2 regions of the Streptomyces sp. NPDC056987 genome follow, and region 2 is predicted to be linked to the other one. Evidence: riboswitches for the same ligand, from Rfam matches in the RefSeq annotation. Region 2 holds a riboswitch; the other holds the start of a gene.
The links. Region 2 has a riboswitch for cobalamin ahead of ACFTZC_RS32725 (CbtB-domain containing protein). Riboswitches for the same ligand answer to the same signal wherever they lie in the genome.

Region 1: it holds a riboswitch for cobalamin, as region 2 does, so the genes downstream of both, metE (5-methyltetrahydropteroyltriglutamate--homocysteine S-methyltransferase) here and ACFTZC_RS32725 (CbtB-domain containing protein) in region 2, are expected to answer to the same signal.

What each region holds. Positions count from the first base shown of each region.
Region 1 covers NZ_JBHURV010000060.1:29,178-36,308, reverse strand. The annotation lists gene ACFTZC_RS39575 (NAD(P)-dependent alcohol dehydrogenase) at 1-376, shown strand, start outside; gene ACFTZC_RS39570 (DUF952 domain-containing protein) at 746-1,123, shown strand; gene ACFTZC_RS39565 (hypothetical protein) at 1,397-1,513, opposite strand; gene ACFTZC_RS39560 (hypothetical protein) at 1,679-1,906, opposite strand; cobalamin riboswitch at 2,550-2,753, shown strand; gene metE (5-methyltetrahydropteroyltriglutamate--homocysteine S-methyltransferase) at 2,918-5,236, shown strand; gene ACFTZC_RS39550 (SDR family NAD(P)-dependent oxidoreductase) at 5,405-5,761, opposite strand; gene ACFTZC_RS39545 (hypothetical protein) at 5,792-6,187, opposite strand; gene ACFTZC_RS39540 (cation transporter) at 6,381-7,103, opposite strand; gene ACFTZC_RS39535 (ArsR/SmtB family transcription factor) at 7,100-7,131, opposite strand, start outside.
Region 2 covers NZ_JBHURV010000037.1:45,540-52,670, forward strand. The annotation lists gene ACFTZC_RS32705 (DUF6597 domain-containing transcriptional factor) at 1-652, opposite strand, end outside; gene ACFTZC_RS32710 (TIGR03086 family metal-binding protein) at 724-1,344, shown strand; gene ACFTZC_RS32715 (GlsB/YeaQ/YmgE family stress response membrane protein) at 1,414-1,677, shown strand; gene ACFTZC_RS32720 (histidine phosphatase family protein) at 1,740-2,393, opposite strand; cobalamin riboswitch at 2,425-2,572, shown strand; gene ACFTZC_RS32725 (CbtB-domain containing protein) at 2,609-2,848, shown strand; gene ACFTZC_RS32730 (CbtA family protein) at 2,918-3,754, shown strand; gene cbiE (precorrin-6y C5,15-methyltransferase (decarboxylating) subunit CbiE) at 3,874-5,139, shown strand; gene cobM (precorrin-4 C(11)-methyltransferase) at 5,136-5,921, shown strand; partial or broken gene ACFTZC_RS32745 (N-acetylmuramoyl-L-alanine amidase) at 6,054-6,671, opposite strand; gene ACFTZC_RS32750 (peptidoglycan DD-metalloendopeptidase family protein) at 6,721-7,131, opposite strand, start outside.

The DNA of each region.
Region 1 (7,131 bases), on a different contig from region 2:
CTACGACTACACCGCCGCCGACCCCGCAGACCAGAAAGAACTCCAAGGCGCGTTCGACGTCGTCTACGACACCAACGGCTTCCTGCCGGTCAAGACCGCGATGCGGCTGTTGAACAAGACCGGCGTCTACCTCGACATCAACGCCACCCCCGCCAAGTTCGCGCACGCCGCTTTCGCCCGCCGCCACAAGATCTTCTTCTGCAAGCCCGACACCCGGGCCCTCACCGCCGCTGCCGACAGGGCCGCCGCCGGGGACATCCGCATGTCCATCGGCGAAACCGTCTCTCTGGAGGGCGCCACCACTCTGATCGCCGGCCTGGAGACAGGCCGAAAGATCAACGGCAAGGGCCTGATCCTCACCAACCTGACCAACTGACACCCCAGGCAACAACCGCTCGGCACCCAGATGACCAACCCCACACCCGCTGGATGACGGATCCTTTCGCATAGCAGCGGAAAGATGCTGCTATCCCGGGGGCAGGCCGAGAACGGCACCGTGTGCCGCATTCTCACGGAAGACGCCGACAGCACCGACCAGCCCGGAAACCGGGTCCGCCGCCCTTCAACCGGCGGCGGACCTCGCCACCCCGGGGGAACCTGCTCAGCAGCCCGGTGCTGACTGAGGCCACCCATCCACGGCGGGACTCGGGAGCCGGGCCGACCGCGCCAGGCGGCTACATTGAACCGCCTGGCTTCCGTAGTCCGGGGCCCGCGCGCCCCCTATTTCGAGGAGCTCACGGCCAGCATGTCCAGTCGTGCCACCATCCAGCACGTGGTCCCACTCGATGAGTGGAACGCCCGCCCCGACGGCCCGTACGCACCCGGGTCGCTCTCGGAGGACGGATTCGTCCACTGCTCACCCGACGAGGAGACCACCATCGCCATCGTCAACGCCTTCTACCGGGACGCACCGAGACCGCTCCTGACACTCGTTCTCAACGTGGACCGGCTCACCGCGAAGTGCGAGTGGGAGCCAGCAGTGCCCGTCCCGCCGCCAGGGGTCACCGAAAGCACCCTGTTCCCTCATGTGTTTGGGCCTCTCAACCGGGACGCGATCGAACACGTACTGGAGGTGGAGTGGGATGACCAGGGGCGGGCGGCAGGACTGAAGGAAAGAGACTGAACGCCTTCGCGGTAACGCCATTCGTCGCCCGCCGGCAGAGGATTTTTTTGTGCCACAGTAGTTGTGGTCGTCATCTGCCTCTCCGGCGGTGGCGGTGCGCAGCGGTCAGCCACCAGTCCGTCCAGGACCGATAGAGCGAATTCCTGGATTGCGGAGCCACAGGACGTGCGTGGGCACCGCAGCGAACAATCACTGCCCTCGGCGGCCAGCCGAAATCACATTGGCTGCGCCCCTTGGCCAGCTCCGCCTCCAGTTGGGCGAACTGCTTGTCGCTCAGCCTCGGCAGTGACGCCGGCCCCTGTGACCGCAGAGCGCGCGGACCGCCTCGTCCCACATCTGCCGCCAGCGCTGCACTGAACGAACGCTGACCCGTAGGTCCTTGGCGATCACCGAGCTCGCCTCGCCCCGGGCGAACCCCTCAGCCGCCTTGAGCCGTAACTCCTCGCGGAACTGCTGCCGTTCGGCGGTCAGCCCGCCCCCTTGTGGATACCGCGTGCCCCGGTGATACCGCACGAGCGACGAGCCGTCAGTCCCTACGACTCCACAAGTTCAACCTCAGTAGGAGAGGCTCTCGACGGTAAAAGTGACCTCCGCCTCACCGTTCGTGCCCCGGACGGTCCTGGTCTGCTGCCCAGTCTTGTCGTGGTGCGAGTCCCACACGATGCTGCCGTTCACGTCGACATCGTCGACCGGCGCGAAGATTCCGTCGTAGTCCAGCAAGAGGACGTCGATGCCGAGGATGCCGTCGGGAGCTTGGACCCAGTAGTCCTTGGGCGTCAGCATTCAACGGACACAGCGGCTGGCGGTTGCTGTCCCGCTCGTGCCGTCGGGCGCCGGACATCAGACGGGCGGTCCAGCATGCCGGAAGTCCGTGCGTTCCTCGCTTGAGCTGCCGATCCTGGGCTGCCGTCCTTCAGGTGACTCCGTGCTCCGGAAAGCGACCGGGCTCAGCCACTTCGACCGCACCTACCTCAACCGCCCGGCAGATCGAGTGTTTCATCGCGAGGACGCCCTACTCCGGGTGGTCCGCGTACGGACGCCACCCGTGGCCGCAACCCGAGCAGACCATGTCCGCAGGGTGCCCCCATCGTCCCCCAGATCTGGAGTTCCTGGGACTGGCAGGCCGGGCGGGCCAGAATCTCCGTGGTCGCCTCTGCCGTCCGCGCTGACGCTGCAAGGCGGTCTTTTGTCGCGACGAGGGAGCTGACGTGGTTCCGGCCCGCAACTATGGGAGAGACCGTGCAGAACCATCAAGCGGGTTCCTCGGCTCGGGCTCGGGGTTCCGGCGAGGCGGTAGGAGCCAGTACCGGTCCCGGCGATCGCGCCGTTGAAGGCCGGGCGGGAGTTCTCGCGCTCCGTGTCAGATTCCGGAATGTGAACACGCTCGACCAAAGGGCTGTCCACACTCTAGCCTGGCCATGCAGCTGGTTCGCCCTGCCCTCCAGGCAGACGCGTCGTAAGAGGGAACCCGGTGGGAATCCGGGACTGCCCCGCAGCGGTGAGTGGGAACGACCGCCGTCATACGCACTGGATCCGACGTACAGGGTCCGGGAAGCGACGGCCAGTAGGTGTCTTCCTCAGGAAGGCGTGCTCGCGAGTCCGAAGACCTGCCCGTTGCCCGTGTGCGAACCATTCGTGCGCGGAGATCCCGGTGACCTCGTGGGCGGGTCGGCGTACATATCAGGCGGATGACCGCGCTGTGCCGCGCGAGGTCGGGTCCGTCCGGTTCGTCACCCCTTCGCGCTCGCGTCCTGTCCCGGGATTCCAGGGAGATATCTCGCGAAGGAGATTTCCGTGACAACGAAGTCCGCAGCCGCGGCAGCACGGGCCACCGTGTACGGCTACCCCCGCCAGGGCCCGAACCGGGAACTCAAGAAGGCGATCGAGGGCTACTGGAAGGGCCGCGTCACCGCCGACGCCCTGCAGGCGACCGCCGCCGAGCTCCGGCGGAGCAACTGGCGGCACCTCTCCGACGCCAGGATCGACGAGGTGCCGACCGGTGACTTCTCGTACTACGACCAGGTCCTCGACACCACCGTCATGGTGGGCGCGATCCCCGACCGGCACCGCGCCGCCGTCCAGGCCGACGCGCTGGACGGCTACTTCGCCATGGCCCGCGGTACCCAGGAGATCGCTCCCCTGGAGATGACCAAGTGGTTCGACACCAACTACCACTACCTGGTCCCCGAACTGGGCCCCGACACCGTCTTCACGGCCGACTCCACCAAGCAGGTCGCCGAGCTGAAAGAAGCCCTCACCCAGGGACTCACCCCCCGGCCCGTGCTGGTCGGACCCGTCACGTACCTCCTGCTCGCCAAGCCTGCTCCCGGCGCGCCCGCGGGCTTCGAACCGCTGATGCTCCTGGACCGGCTGCTTCCTGTGTACGCCGAAGTCCTCGCCGACCTGCGCGCGGCCGGCGCCGAGTGGGTCCAGCTCGACGAGCCCGCCCTCGTGCAGGACCGCACCCCGGCCGAACTGAAGGCCGCCGAGCGCGCCTACCGTGAGCTCGGCGGTCACGCCGACCGGCCGAAGGTGCTCGTCGCCTCCTACTTCGACCGGCTCGGCGACGCCCTGCCGGTGCTGGCCAAGGCGCCGGTGGACGGGCTGGCGCTGGACTTCACCGGGGCCGCCGCCGCCAACCTGAACGCCCTGGCCGCCGTCGGCGGACTGCCCGGCAAGCGCCTGGTCGCCGGTGTCGTCAATGGCCGCAACATCTGGATCAACGACTTGGAGAAGTCGCTGTCCACTCTCGGCACCCTCCTCGGGCTCGCCGACCGCGTCGATGTCGCCGCCTCCTGCTCCTTTCTGCACGTCCCGCTGGACGCCACGGCCGAGCGGGACATCGACCCGCAGATCCGGCGCTGGCTGGCCTTCGCCCAGCAGAAGACGGCTGAGATCGTCACGCTCGCCAGGGGCCTCGCCCAGGGCACCGACACCATCACCGGCGAACTCGCCGCCAACCGCGCCGATCTCGCCGCCCGCGCCAGCTCACCCATCACGCGTGACCCCGCCGTGCGAGCCCACTCCGAGGCCGTGACGGACGCCGACGCGCGACGCTCCCGGCCGTACGCCGAACGCGCCGCGGCCCAGCGCTCCCACCTCGGCCTGCCTCTGCTGCCGACCACGACCATCGGCTCGTTCCCGCAGACGACCGAACTGCGCACCGCCCGTGCCAACCTGCGTGCCGGCCGCATCGACTCCGCCGGGTACGAGGAGCGCATCAAGGCGGAGATCCAGGAGGTCATCTCCTTCCAGGAGAAGATCGGCATCGATGTCCTGGTGCACGGCGAGCCCGAGCGCAACGACATGGTGCAGTACTTCGCCGAACAGCTCACCGGCTACCTCGCCACCCAGCACGGCTGGGTCCAGTCCTACGGCACCCGGTACGTCCGCCCGCCGATCCTCGCCGGGGACATCTCCCGCCCCGAGCCGATGACCGTACGCTGGACGTCCTACGCCCAGTCGCTGAGCGACCGCCCGGTCAAGGGCATGCTCACCGGCCCGGTCACCATGCTTGCCTGGTCCTTCGTCCGCGACGACCAACCCCTCGGCGACACCGCCCGCCAGGTCGCCCTCGCCCTGCGCGACGAGGTGAACGACCTGGAGGCGGCCGGGACCTCGGTCATCCAGGTGGACGAGCCCGCGCTACGCGAGACCCTGCCTCTGCGGGCCGCCGACCGCGCGGCGTACCTGGCGTGGGCGACGGAGGCGTTCCGGCTCACCACAGCCGGAGTGCGGCCGGACACCCAGATCCACACGCACATGTGCTACGCCGAGTTCGGCGACATCGTGCAGGCGATCGATGATCTCGACGCCGACGTCATCAGCCTGGAGGCCGCCCGCTCCCACATGCAGGTCGCCCGCGAACTCGCCGCCCACGGCTACCCGCGCGAGGCCGGGCCGGGTGTCTACGACATCCACTCCCCGCGCGTGCCGAGCACGGATGAGGCTGCGGAGCTCCTGCGAACCGGACTGAAGGCCATCCCCGCCGAGCGGCTGTGGGTCAACCCCGACTGCGGGCTGAAGACCCGCGGCTGGCCCGAGACCCACGCATCCCTGGAGAACCTGGCCGCCGCCGCCCGCGCGGTCCGCGAGGAACTCACCGCGTCCTGACCGCAAGCCCGGTCGGCTGGGGGAGGAAGCATCCGCCTTCCTCCCCCAGCCCCCGGCTTGAGAGAGAGCAGCAGCCCATGGCTCTCGGCATCCCCAGTACAAGCGCGGACAGAGCACTGTCCATTCGTGACCTCCTCGCACGAGGAGGTCACTCTTACTCCTTCGAATTCATGCCCCCCGCGCAGCACGGCCGCCGAAGCCGGGCTCTGGACCCGCGAAATCCGCGTCGGTGTACTCGGTGAACGGCTTGCCGATGTAGACGCCGGCGCTGTTGACCACGGTGTCGATCCGGCCGAACCCGTCCATCGCCGCCGCCACGATCCGCGCGCCGGCGCCGCACTCGGCCAGATCGTCGTTGAAGGCGAGCACCTGCGGGTCCTCGGACTGCGGCATGGAACGGCTGGTGGCCACGACCGCGTACCCGAGGTCGCGGTAGGCGGTGACGACGGCAGAGCCGATGCCCCCGTCGGCACCGGTGATGATCGCGACCTTCTGGGCGGTGCCCGCACCCGTCGTGTCCTTCATGCTTCACTTCCTTCACCTGACCAGCGGGAATCAGGCCGGTGACGGTTCTGGTACCCCCCGGGACCCGCCGGCCCCTCGGCGATGGCTCACTCGGCAGGTGACCTGACCCCGTCCCACCCCGCCCCGGGACGGGGTCACTTGAGGATTTCCAGCATCCGCTCTCCCAGGACCGCGGCTGAAGTTGACCCCGACCTTCTCCTGGACGTCGGTCTCCAGCAGCCACGTCACCCTGGAGGCCAGCCCCACGCCCTCTTCTTCCTCGTTGGTGAAGCAGGTGATGTTGTAGTCCTTGAACGGCGACTCGCCATGGATCCTGGTGGCCAGCAACGAGGCAGGGCCGTGGCAGACGATGAACAGCGGGTTGCCCGAGGCCAGCTGCCACGTCAACAGCCGCCCCATGTCGGCGTCGAACGCCAGGTCCGACATGGGCCGCCCGCGGTCGTCGCGGCAGCCCTCGTTCTGAACCCAGTGATCCTGCCCATGGCCGAACTCCCCCTCCGTGATGCGCCGACCCTCGTGTTGATCACGATCGGATCGTTGACTGCGGTCAGACTAGGCAGCCCGGGACCGGACGGGTCCCTGCACCTTTCCAGGGTGCGCCGGGGCCGGCCCCGGCGGTTCAGCCGCCGCAGCCGCAGCCGGGGCGGCAGCCGCAGGCGTCTGTTCCGGCGCCGGCGGACGGGGTCGTCGTGGCGGCGGGGACCGCGCAGCAGCCCTTGCCCTGCCAGGCGTCGCGCCCCTCCTTGACCGCGACGGCGGCTATGACCAGGGCGGCGACGGGATCGGCCCAGGACCAGCCGAGGGTGGCGTTGAGGACCAGGCCCACCAGGAGGACGGCCGAGAGATAGGTGCACAGAAGGGTCTGCTTGGAGTCCGCGACCGCGGAGGCGGAGCCGAGTTCCCGTCCGGCCCCGCGCTGCGCGGCCGACAGGAACGGCATGATCGCCAGGGACAGGGCGGCGATGACGATGCCGGTGACGGAACGCTCGGCCTCGCCGGTGCCGGTGAGGGCCCGGACGGCGTCGACACTCACGTAGGCGGCGAGGGCGAAGAAGGAGACGGCGATGATCCGCAGTGTGGTCTGCTCCCGGGCCTCGCGGACGGCGTGGTCGCGGGCGGAGAACTGCCAGGCGACCGCCGCGGCGGAGGACACCTCGATCACGGAGTCGAGACCGAAGCCGACCAGGGCGGTCGACGAGGCGATCGTGCCGGCGGTGATCGCGACGACGGCCTCGACGACGTTGTAGGCGATCGTGGCGGCGACCAGCAGCCGTATGCGCCGGGTGAGGACGTCGCGGCGGGCCGGGGCCGGGCCTGGGCCGACGGAGGTCCCGGCGGTCATCGGCAACAGCCCTTCTCGTCCGCCTCCG
Region 2 (7,131 bases):
GCGCCGAGACACCTTCCTCCTCGGTGAGGCGGCCGACGCGCCGGATCGTACGGTCCGTCCTGATCCGGTCGGCCAGGGCCATGGCGCGCAGGGCCTCCGGATCGGGGCGCGGGTCGAGGCCCAGCAGATACGCGTCCAGCGCGGCGACCCGGGCGTCCTCGGCGTCCTCGTCCTCGTCCTCGGGGGTGTCGGGGGTGCCGGGGGCGTCCGGGGCGGCGGGGGTGCCCGGGCCGAGAATCGCCGTGAGGTCCGCCTCCGTCGTCGGCAGGACCTCGCCGACCGGCACCCGGCGCCCCGTCCACTCCGCCACCGGCCGCTCCGGCGCGAAGGGACGGAAGCCGCCCGGCCGGAACTGGATCCCGCACACCCGGCCGCGGCCCTCCAGCTTCTGCGCGAACAGCTCCAGGCCGACGCCCGCGACCTCCCCGAACGCCACGGGGCTCGGAGTGTCGAAGCGCTGGAACACCACGTTCACCGACGGGTGAGGCACCACATGGGAGACGTACGGCCGCTCCAGGTCCCAGTCGATCAGCCAGTAGTGCTCCAGATACGGCCGCAGGGCCGGCGCGGGCTCGCGGCGGCGGAACCGTACGCGCGCGAAGAGGCCGGGGGCGTCGACGATGCCCCGGGTGTCACGCCGCGGACCTGCCATTCACGGAACGTATCGTCGCGCGTCGCGTTTGTTCAAGACGCGGGGGCGGCGCCGTCCCTACCGTCCGTCCCATGAGCGAGAAGAACGACATCAAGATCAGCGCACCGGACGGCATCAAGATCAGCGCACTGCTGAAGTCGGCGGCGGACCATGCCCTCCCCGTCGTCCGTGACATCGGTGACGAGCAGCTCGGCGCGCCGACGCCGTGCGCCGAGTACGACGTCCACGCCCTGCTCGACCATCTCTTCCAGGTCGTCGTGAACTTCCAGGCGCTCGCCGCGAAGCGGGACGCCGACTTCGGCGCCGCCCCCGAGCACCTCACGGGGGAGTGGCGCGAGCGGTTCGCCGCGGAGACGGCGCGGCTCGTCGACGCCTGGGACGCGCCGGGCGCAGACGAGGGCACGTCGGGGGCGATGGGGCTGCCGGCCAGGACGGTCGGCTCGATGGTGCTCGGGGATCTGACCGTCCACGCGTGGGACCTGGCGCGGGCGACGGGGCAGCCGTACGAGCCGGACGCGGCCCTCGTCGGCCTGCTGACGGCGGAGTTCGGGTCGCTGGCGCCGACGGCCAGGAAGATGGGGGTGTTCGGGGAGCCGGTGCCGGTGGCGCCGGACGCGGCGCCCTTCGACGTACTGCTGGCCCTGACCGGCCGCGACCCGGGCTGGGTGCCCCCGCACCGCCCGCAGGACTGAACGGGGGCATGGCGGGCAGATGTTCGGTCAGTACCGCTTTCGACAGCAAGTGGGCGAAGAGGAGGGGACATGGAGATATCCGGCTTTGTCGCAGCCATTGTCGTCGGCATCGTCATCGGCGTGCTGGGACGGCTCGTGGTGCCGGGGCGGCAGCGCATCGGGGTGCTGCTGACCATCGGCGTCGGTATCGTCGCGGCGCTGGTCGGTACGTTCGTCGCGGCGGCGTTCGGCGTCGCGGACACCCGGGGCTTCGACTGGATCGAGCTGATCATCCAGGTCGGCCTGGCGGCGGTGGGCGTGGCCGCGCTGGACCGCGCGAAGGGCCGCGGCTGACCACTGCCGGGGATTTCGCTACGTATCCGGTCAGCCCCCGTCAGGCCCCCGTCAGGCTTCCGTCAGTCGTCTCCGCCTTCTTCGGAGCCCTCGCCGGCGTCTTCGCCGGTGCCGGTGAGCGGACGGCCGCCGAGCAGGTTCCAGCGGCCGTCCCGCCCGGTGAGCTCTGTGACGGTCAGCGGCCGTACGTCGAACCGCCAGAACGCGGAGGCCGGCGCCGAGAGCGCGTGCAGGGCGGCGGCGCGGACGATCTCCGGTTCGGCCACGGCGATCACGCGGGGGGTCTCGGGGCTCAGCGTTTCGCACCACCGGCCGACGCGGGCGTAGAGCGCGAGCAGGGTCTCCCCGCCGTGCGGCGCGGCCGACGGGTCGGCGAGCCACGCGCTCACCTGCGCCGGTTCGGCGGCCGCGACCTCGTCGAGGGTCCTGCCCCGCCAGCGCCCCATGTCCCACGGCGCGAGTTCCGGCACCGGCCGCGCGTCCAGGCCGAGCAGACCGGCGGTCGTACGGCAGCGGGGTGAGGACGAGACGTACACGGCGGCGCCGCGCGGGAACTCCTCCCGTACGGCCTCGGCCTGCCGCACCCCGGCGGCGTCCACCGCCCGCGTCGCGGCGCCGGGCCCGTCCTCGGGAAGGTCGCCGAAGCGGGCCGCGCGCAGGGCCGGGCCGATGGCGGGTGAGATGAGCTGCACGCGGATCGTCGCGCGGATCGTCATAACGAAAGGCCCCCTTGGCCCGTCTGCCGGTTCGCGGTACCTTCACGTCGATATCCACGACGGCGGGACGGAAGTCCGGTGAGATTCCGGCACGGTCGCGCCACTGTATGCCGATTCCGGCCGCGTGCCACGCGGCGGGGAACCGGTGAGTCAGACCCGACGGCCGTCGTTCGAGCTCCATCAACGGGACGCGAGTTCCCTCAGGAGGATGTGCCATGGCTCAGTCCATCGCGCCTGCGAACACCGCTCTTCCGCCCACCTCTGCCACCGGTGCCGCCCCGGCCCCGCTTCCGCTGCGCGCCGTGCTGCCGTGGGCGGTCTTCGTCGGCACCCTGATGCTGGTGCTGCTCTACTTCGTCGGCGCCGAACAGGGCGCGACCTCGGTGATCTCCGGTGCCGGTGTGCACGAATGGGTGCACGACGGCCGTCATCTGCTCGGGTTCCCCTGCCACTGACCGTCGGCGTAAACGGCGGACAGCGGACAGCGGACAGCGGAAACAGCAGCGACAGCGGAGATGACGCGCATGCATGCCTTCACCGTCAGAAACCTCCTGGTCCGCGGCATGGTCGCGGGCGTACTGGCCGGACTTCTCGCGTTCGTGCTGGCCTACTTCGCGGGTGAGCCCTCCGTACGGGACTCCATCGCGCAGGAGGAGACCCGGTCCGCCCCGGCGCATCAGCACGGCGCCGCGGCGGACCCCGTACCCGCGGGGGAAGCGGGAGAGGAAGAGGAGGAGGAACTGGTCAGCAGGCCGGTCCAGTCGACGTTCGGGCTCGCCACCGGTGTGCTGGTGTACGGGGTGGCCCTCGGCGGGATCGCCTCGCTGGTCTTCGCGGTGAGCCTGGGCAGGATCGGCCGGTTCGGGCCGCGGGCGACCTCGGCGCTGGTCGCGGGGGCCGCCTTCACGACCGTCTACCTGGTGCCGTTCCTGAAGTATCCGGCGACGCCGCCCGCCGTGGGCAATCCGGACACGATCGGCAGGCGCACGACCCTGTTCTTCCTGATGATCCTGCTCAGCGTCCTGCTGGCGGTCATCGCCGTCATCGCGGGGAGAAGGCTGGCACCCCGGCTCGGCAACTGGAACGCGTCGCTCGCCGCGGGCGCCGGTTACGTGGCCGTCGTCGCCGTCGCCTGTCTGGTGCTGCCCGCCAACGCGGACGCCGTCCCCGCGTCCTTCCCCGCGGCGCTGCTGTGGGAGTTCCGGCTCGCGTCGCTCGGGGTGCAGGCGCTGCTCTGGACGGCCTTCGGGCTGATCTTCGGGGAACTGGCGGAGCGGATGCTCCGGCCGCGGGCGGTGGCCGATGCCGCCGTCGTGCCGCCCGGGGCACCCGTCGGGGAGCCGCGGGCGGCCGGACAGTAGAGTGCGGGGTCGGTCTTCTCCCAGCTCAGAGGTGTACGGCAGTGAGCGTCCCGCCCCCTGGTCCCGCGCCGTCCGCATCGTCGGCCCCTGATGCGGTGCCGTCGGCCCCGGGTCGGCCGGTGACCGTGGTCGGGATCGGCGCGGACGGCTGGGCCGGGCTCTCCGGCGCGGCGCGGGAGGCCCTGCGCGGGGCGGACGTGGTCATCGGCGGGCCCCGCCAGCTCGGCCTGCTGCCGGCCGCGGAGTGCGCGGGCGAGCGGGTGGCGTGGCCGTCGCCGCTGCGCCCCGCCGTGCCCGGCCTGCTCGCCGCGCACGCCGGACGCCGGATCGCGGTACTGGCCAGCGGGGACCCGATGTTCTACGGGATCGGGCGGGCGCTCGGCGAGGTCGTCGGCGCGGCGGCGCTGCGCGTGCTGCCGCATCCGTCGTCCGTCTCGTACGCCTGCGCCCGGCTCGGCTGGCCGGTGGAGGAGACGGAGGTCGTCACGCTCGTCGGCCGCCCCGCCGAACGCCTCACCGCCGCGCTGCACGACGGCCGCCGGGTGCTGGTGCTCAGCGCCGGGGCCGGGACGCCCGGGGAGGTGGCGGCGCTGCTCCGCGCGCGCGGCTACGGGCCGAGCCCGCTGCATGTGCTCGAACAGCTCGGCTCGGAGCGCGAGCGGCACCGTACGGCCACCGCCGACGCATGGGCCGGTCCGGCCGGGGACCCGCTCAACGTGGTGGCGGTCGAGTGCCGCCGCGCGCCCGGCGCGCCGCGCCTCGGCGCCGTACCCGGGCTGCCGGACACGGCGTACGAGCACGACGGACAGCTCACCAAACGCCATGTGCGCGCCGCCACGCTGGGCGCGCTGGCGCCCGCGCCGGGGGAGCTGCTGTGGGACATCGGGGGCGGGTCCGGTTCCATCGCGGTGGAGTGGATGCGTACGCACCCGTCCTGCCGGGCGGTGTCCGTGGAACGCGATCCGGCGCGCGCCGAGCGCATCGGCCGGAACGCGCGGGCGCTCGGTGTCCCCGGGCTGCGCGTCGCCGTCGGCGCGGCGCCCGCCGCGCTCGCCGGACTGCCGGTACCCGACGCGGTGTTCATCGGCGGCGGGCTGACCGCGCCGGGCCTGCTCGACGCCTGCTGGGAGGCGCTGCCCGTGGGCGGCCGGCTGGTCGCGAACACGGTGACGCTGGAGTCGGAGGCGCTGCTGGCCGACCGGTACCGCAGGTTCGGCGGGGAACTGGTGCGGCTGGCGGTCGCGCACGCGGTGCCGGTCGGCGGCTTCACGGGGTGGCGGCAGGCGATGCCGGTCACGCAGTGGTCGGTCACGAAAGCCCCAGGATCGGCAGCGGGGCCGGCGCCGGCCCCGGCCTCAGGAGCAGGAGCAGGAGAAGAACGATGACGGTGTACTTCATCGGCGCGGGCCCCGGCGCCGCCGACCTGATCACGGTGCGCGGCGCCCGCAGGCTCGCCGAGTGCCGGGTGTGCCTGTACGCGGGCAGCCTGGTCCCGCGCGAACTGCTGGCGGAGTGCCCGCCGGACGCGCGCCTGATCGACACCGCCAGGATGGACCTCGACGCCATCACCGCCGAACTGGTCGGGGCGCACGGCGAGGGTCACGACGTGGCGCGGCTGCACTCCGGAGACCCGTCCGTCTTCAGCGCCGTGGCCGAGCAGATGCGGCGGCTGGACGCGGCGGGTGTGCCGTACGAAGTGGTCCCGGGCGTACCGGCGTTCGCGGCCGCCGCCGCCGCGCTCAAGCGGGAGCTGACCGTGCCGACGGTCGGCCAGACGGTCATCCTGACCCGGGTCGCCCAGCGGGCCACCCCGATGCCGGCGGGCGAGGACCTGGCGACGCTCGGCCGCAGCGGCGCGCTGCTGGTGCTGCACCTGGCGGCGCGGTACGTGGACCGGGTGGTGGCGGAACTGCTGCCGCACTACGGCGCGGACTGCCCGGCGGCGGTGGTGGCGATGGCCAGCCGCCCCGACGAACTGGTGCTGCGCGGGCCGCTGGACGGGATCGCCGCGCAGGTGAAGGCGGCGGGGGTGGTGCGGACAGCGGTGATCATGGTGGGCAGGACGCTGGGCGCGGAGCAGTTCAGGGACAGCCACCTGTACTCGGCGGAGCGCGATCGTGACGGCGACTGCGCCATCGACAGCGACGGCGTCACGGGCTGCTCGTAGCGCTCGTAGCGCTCGTACGGGTACGGCGGAGTCCGCGCCCGGGCACGCACGCACCGGTACGGCGGGGCACGGATACCTTCTCCGTGTCCCGCCGTCCCCCGCGTGACTACATTCCGGTGACGCTCACTTCTTGGCAGGGGTGGTCTTCAGCCGCCCGGCGATCCGGTCGCGCATGCCGGGCATTCCGAACCCCTTGGGGTCGATCTTGTCGTTGGACCATTCGAGATGCCCGATGACGCTGAGCGCGCTCCACCCGTGCGCACGGCAGATCGCCGCGCCCACCCGCTCGATCGCGTCGAGCTGGGCCTCCGGCCACGGGTCCTTCCCGTCACCGAGGTTGACGCACTCGAAGCCGTAGAACCGGGCGTTGCCGTCCTCGCCGTCGGCGTTGCCCCGGGTGGGCCTGGGCGGCCGGTCGCCGTAGTCCTCCGCGATCACGCGCGCGAGGACCTTCGGGTCACCGCCCCCGGCGTGGTTGGTCCGGCCGTGGCCGACGAGGTGGACGACGCCCGTCTTGTCGATGACGCCGTGGCACAGCGGTCCCGGCAGCGCGGCGTATCCGTCGCGGCAGATCGCCACGGAGCCCGTGGTGCCCGAGGTGACGGTGTGGTGGACCATCACTCCGTTGACCGGGCCCCAGAGGCCCTTGTGGTTGCGGTTGTGCGTACGCCAGTCGCCGACCTCTTTGACCTTCACGCCCTCGGCGCGCAGCGCCGCGAGGAAGGCCGAGGCGGACAGTGGTGGTGCCATGAGGAGACTTCCTTTCCGTCGTGGTGTACGTGGCTGTGCGGAGCCGTGTTCACCAGGACGGCTTGCGGACGTTCCCGTAGCCGCCGCCCTTGGGCCGGTCTTCGAGGTGCAGGTGCGGGCCGGTCGAGTTGCCGGTGGAGCCGACCTCGCCGAGCTTCTCGCCCGCCTTGACCTTGTCGCCGACCGAGACGCTGCGCTTGGACAGGTGGCAGTAGACGTAGGTCCTGCCGTTGTCGGCGTTCAGGTGGATCCAGGTGCCGTACGACTGGCCGTTGTTGTCCGACACGGCGATGGTGCCGGCGCGTACGGCGACGACCTTGGTCCCCTTGGGTGCCGGGTAGTCGCTGCCGGTGTGGAAACCGGCCTGGTAGCTTCCGGGCTTGCCGTACGGGTTACCGGCGTTGGTGCCGTAGCCGGGCACGGGTGAGGCCACCTTGCTGCTCGAACTCCCCGTCTTGTG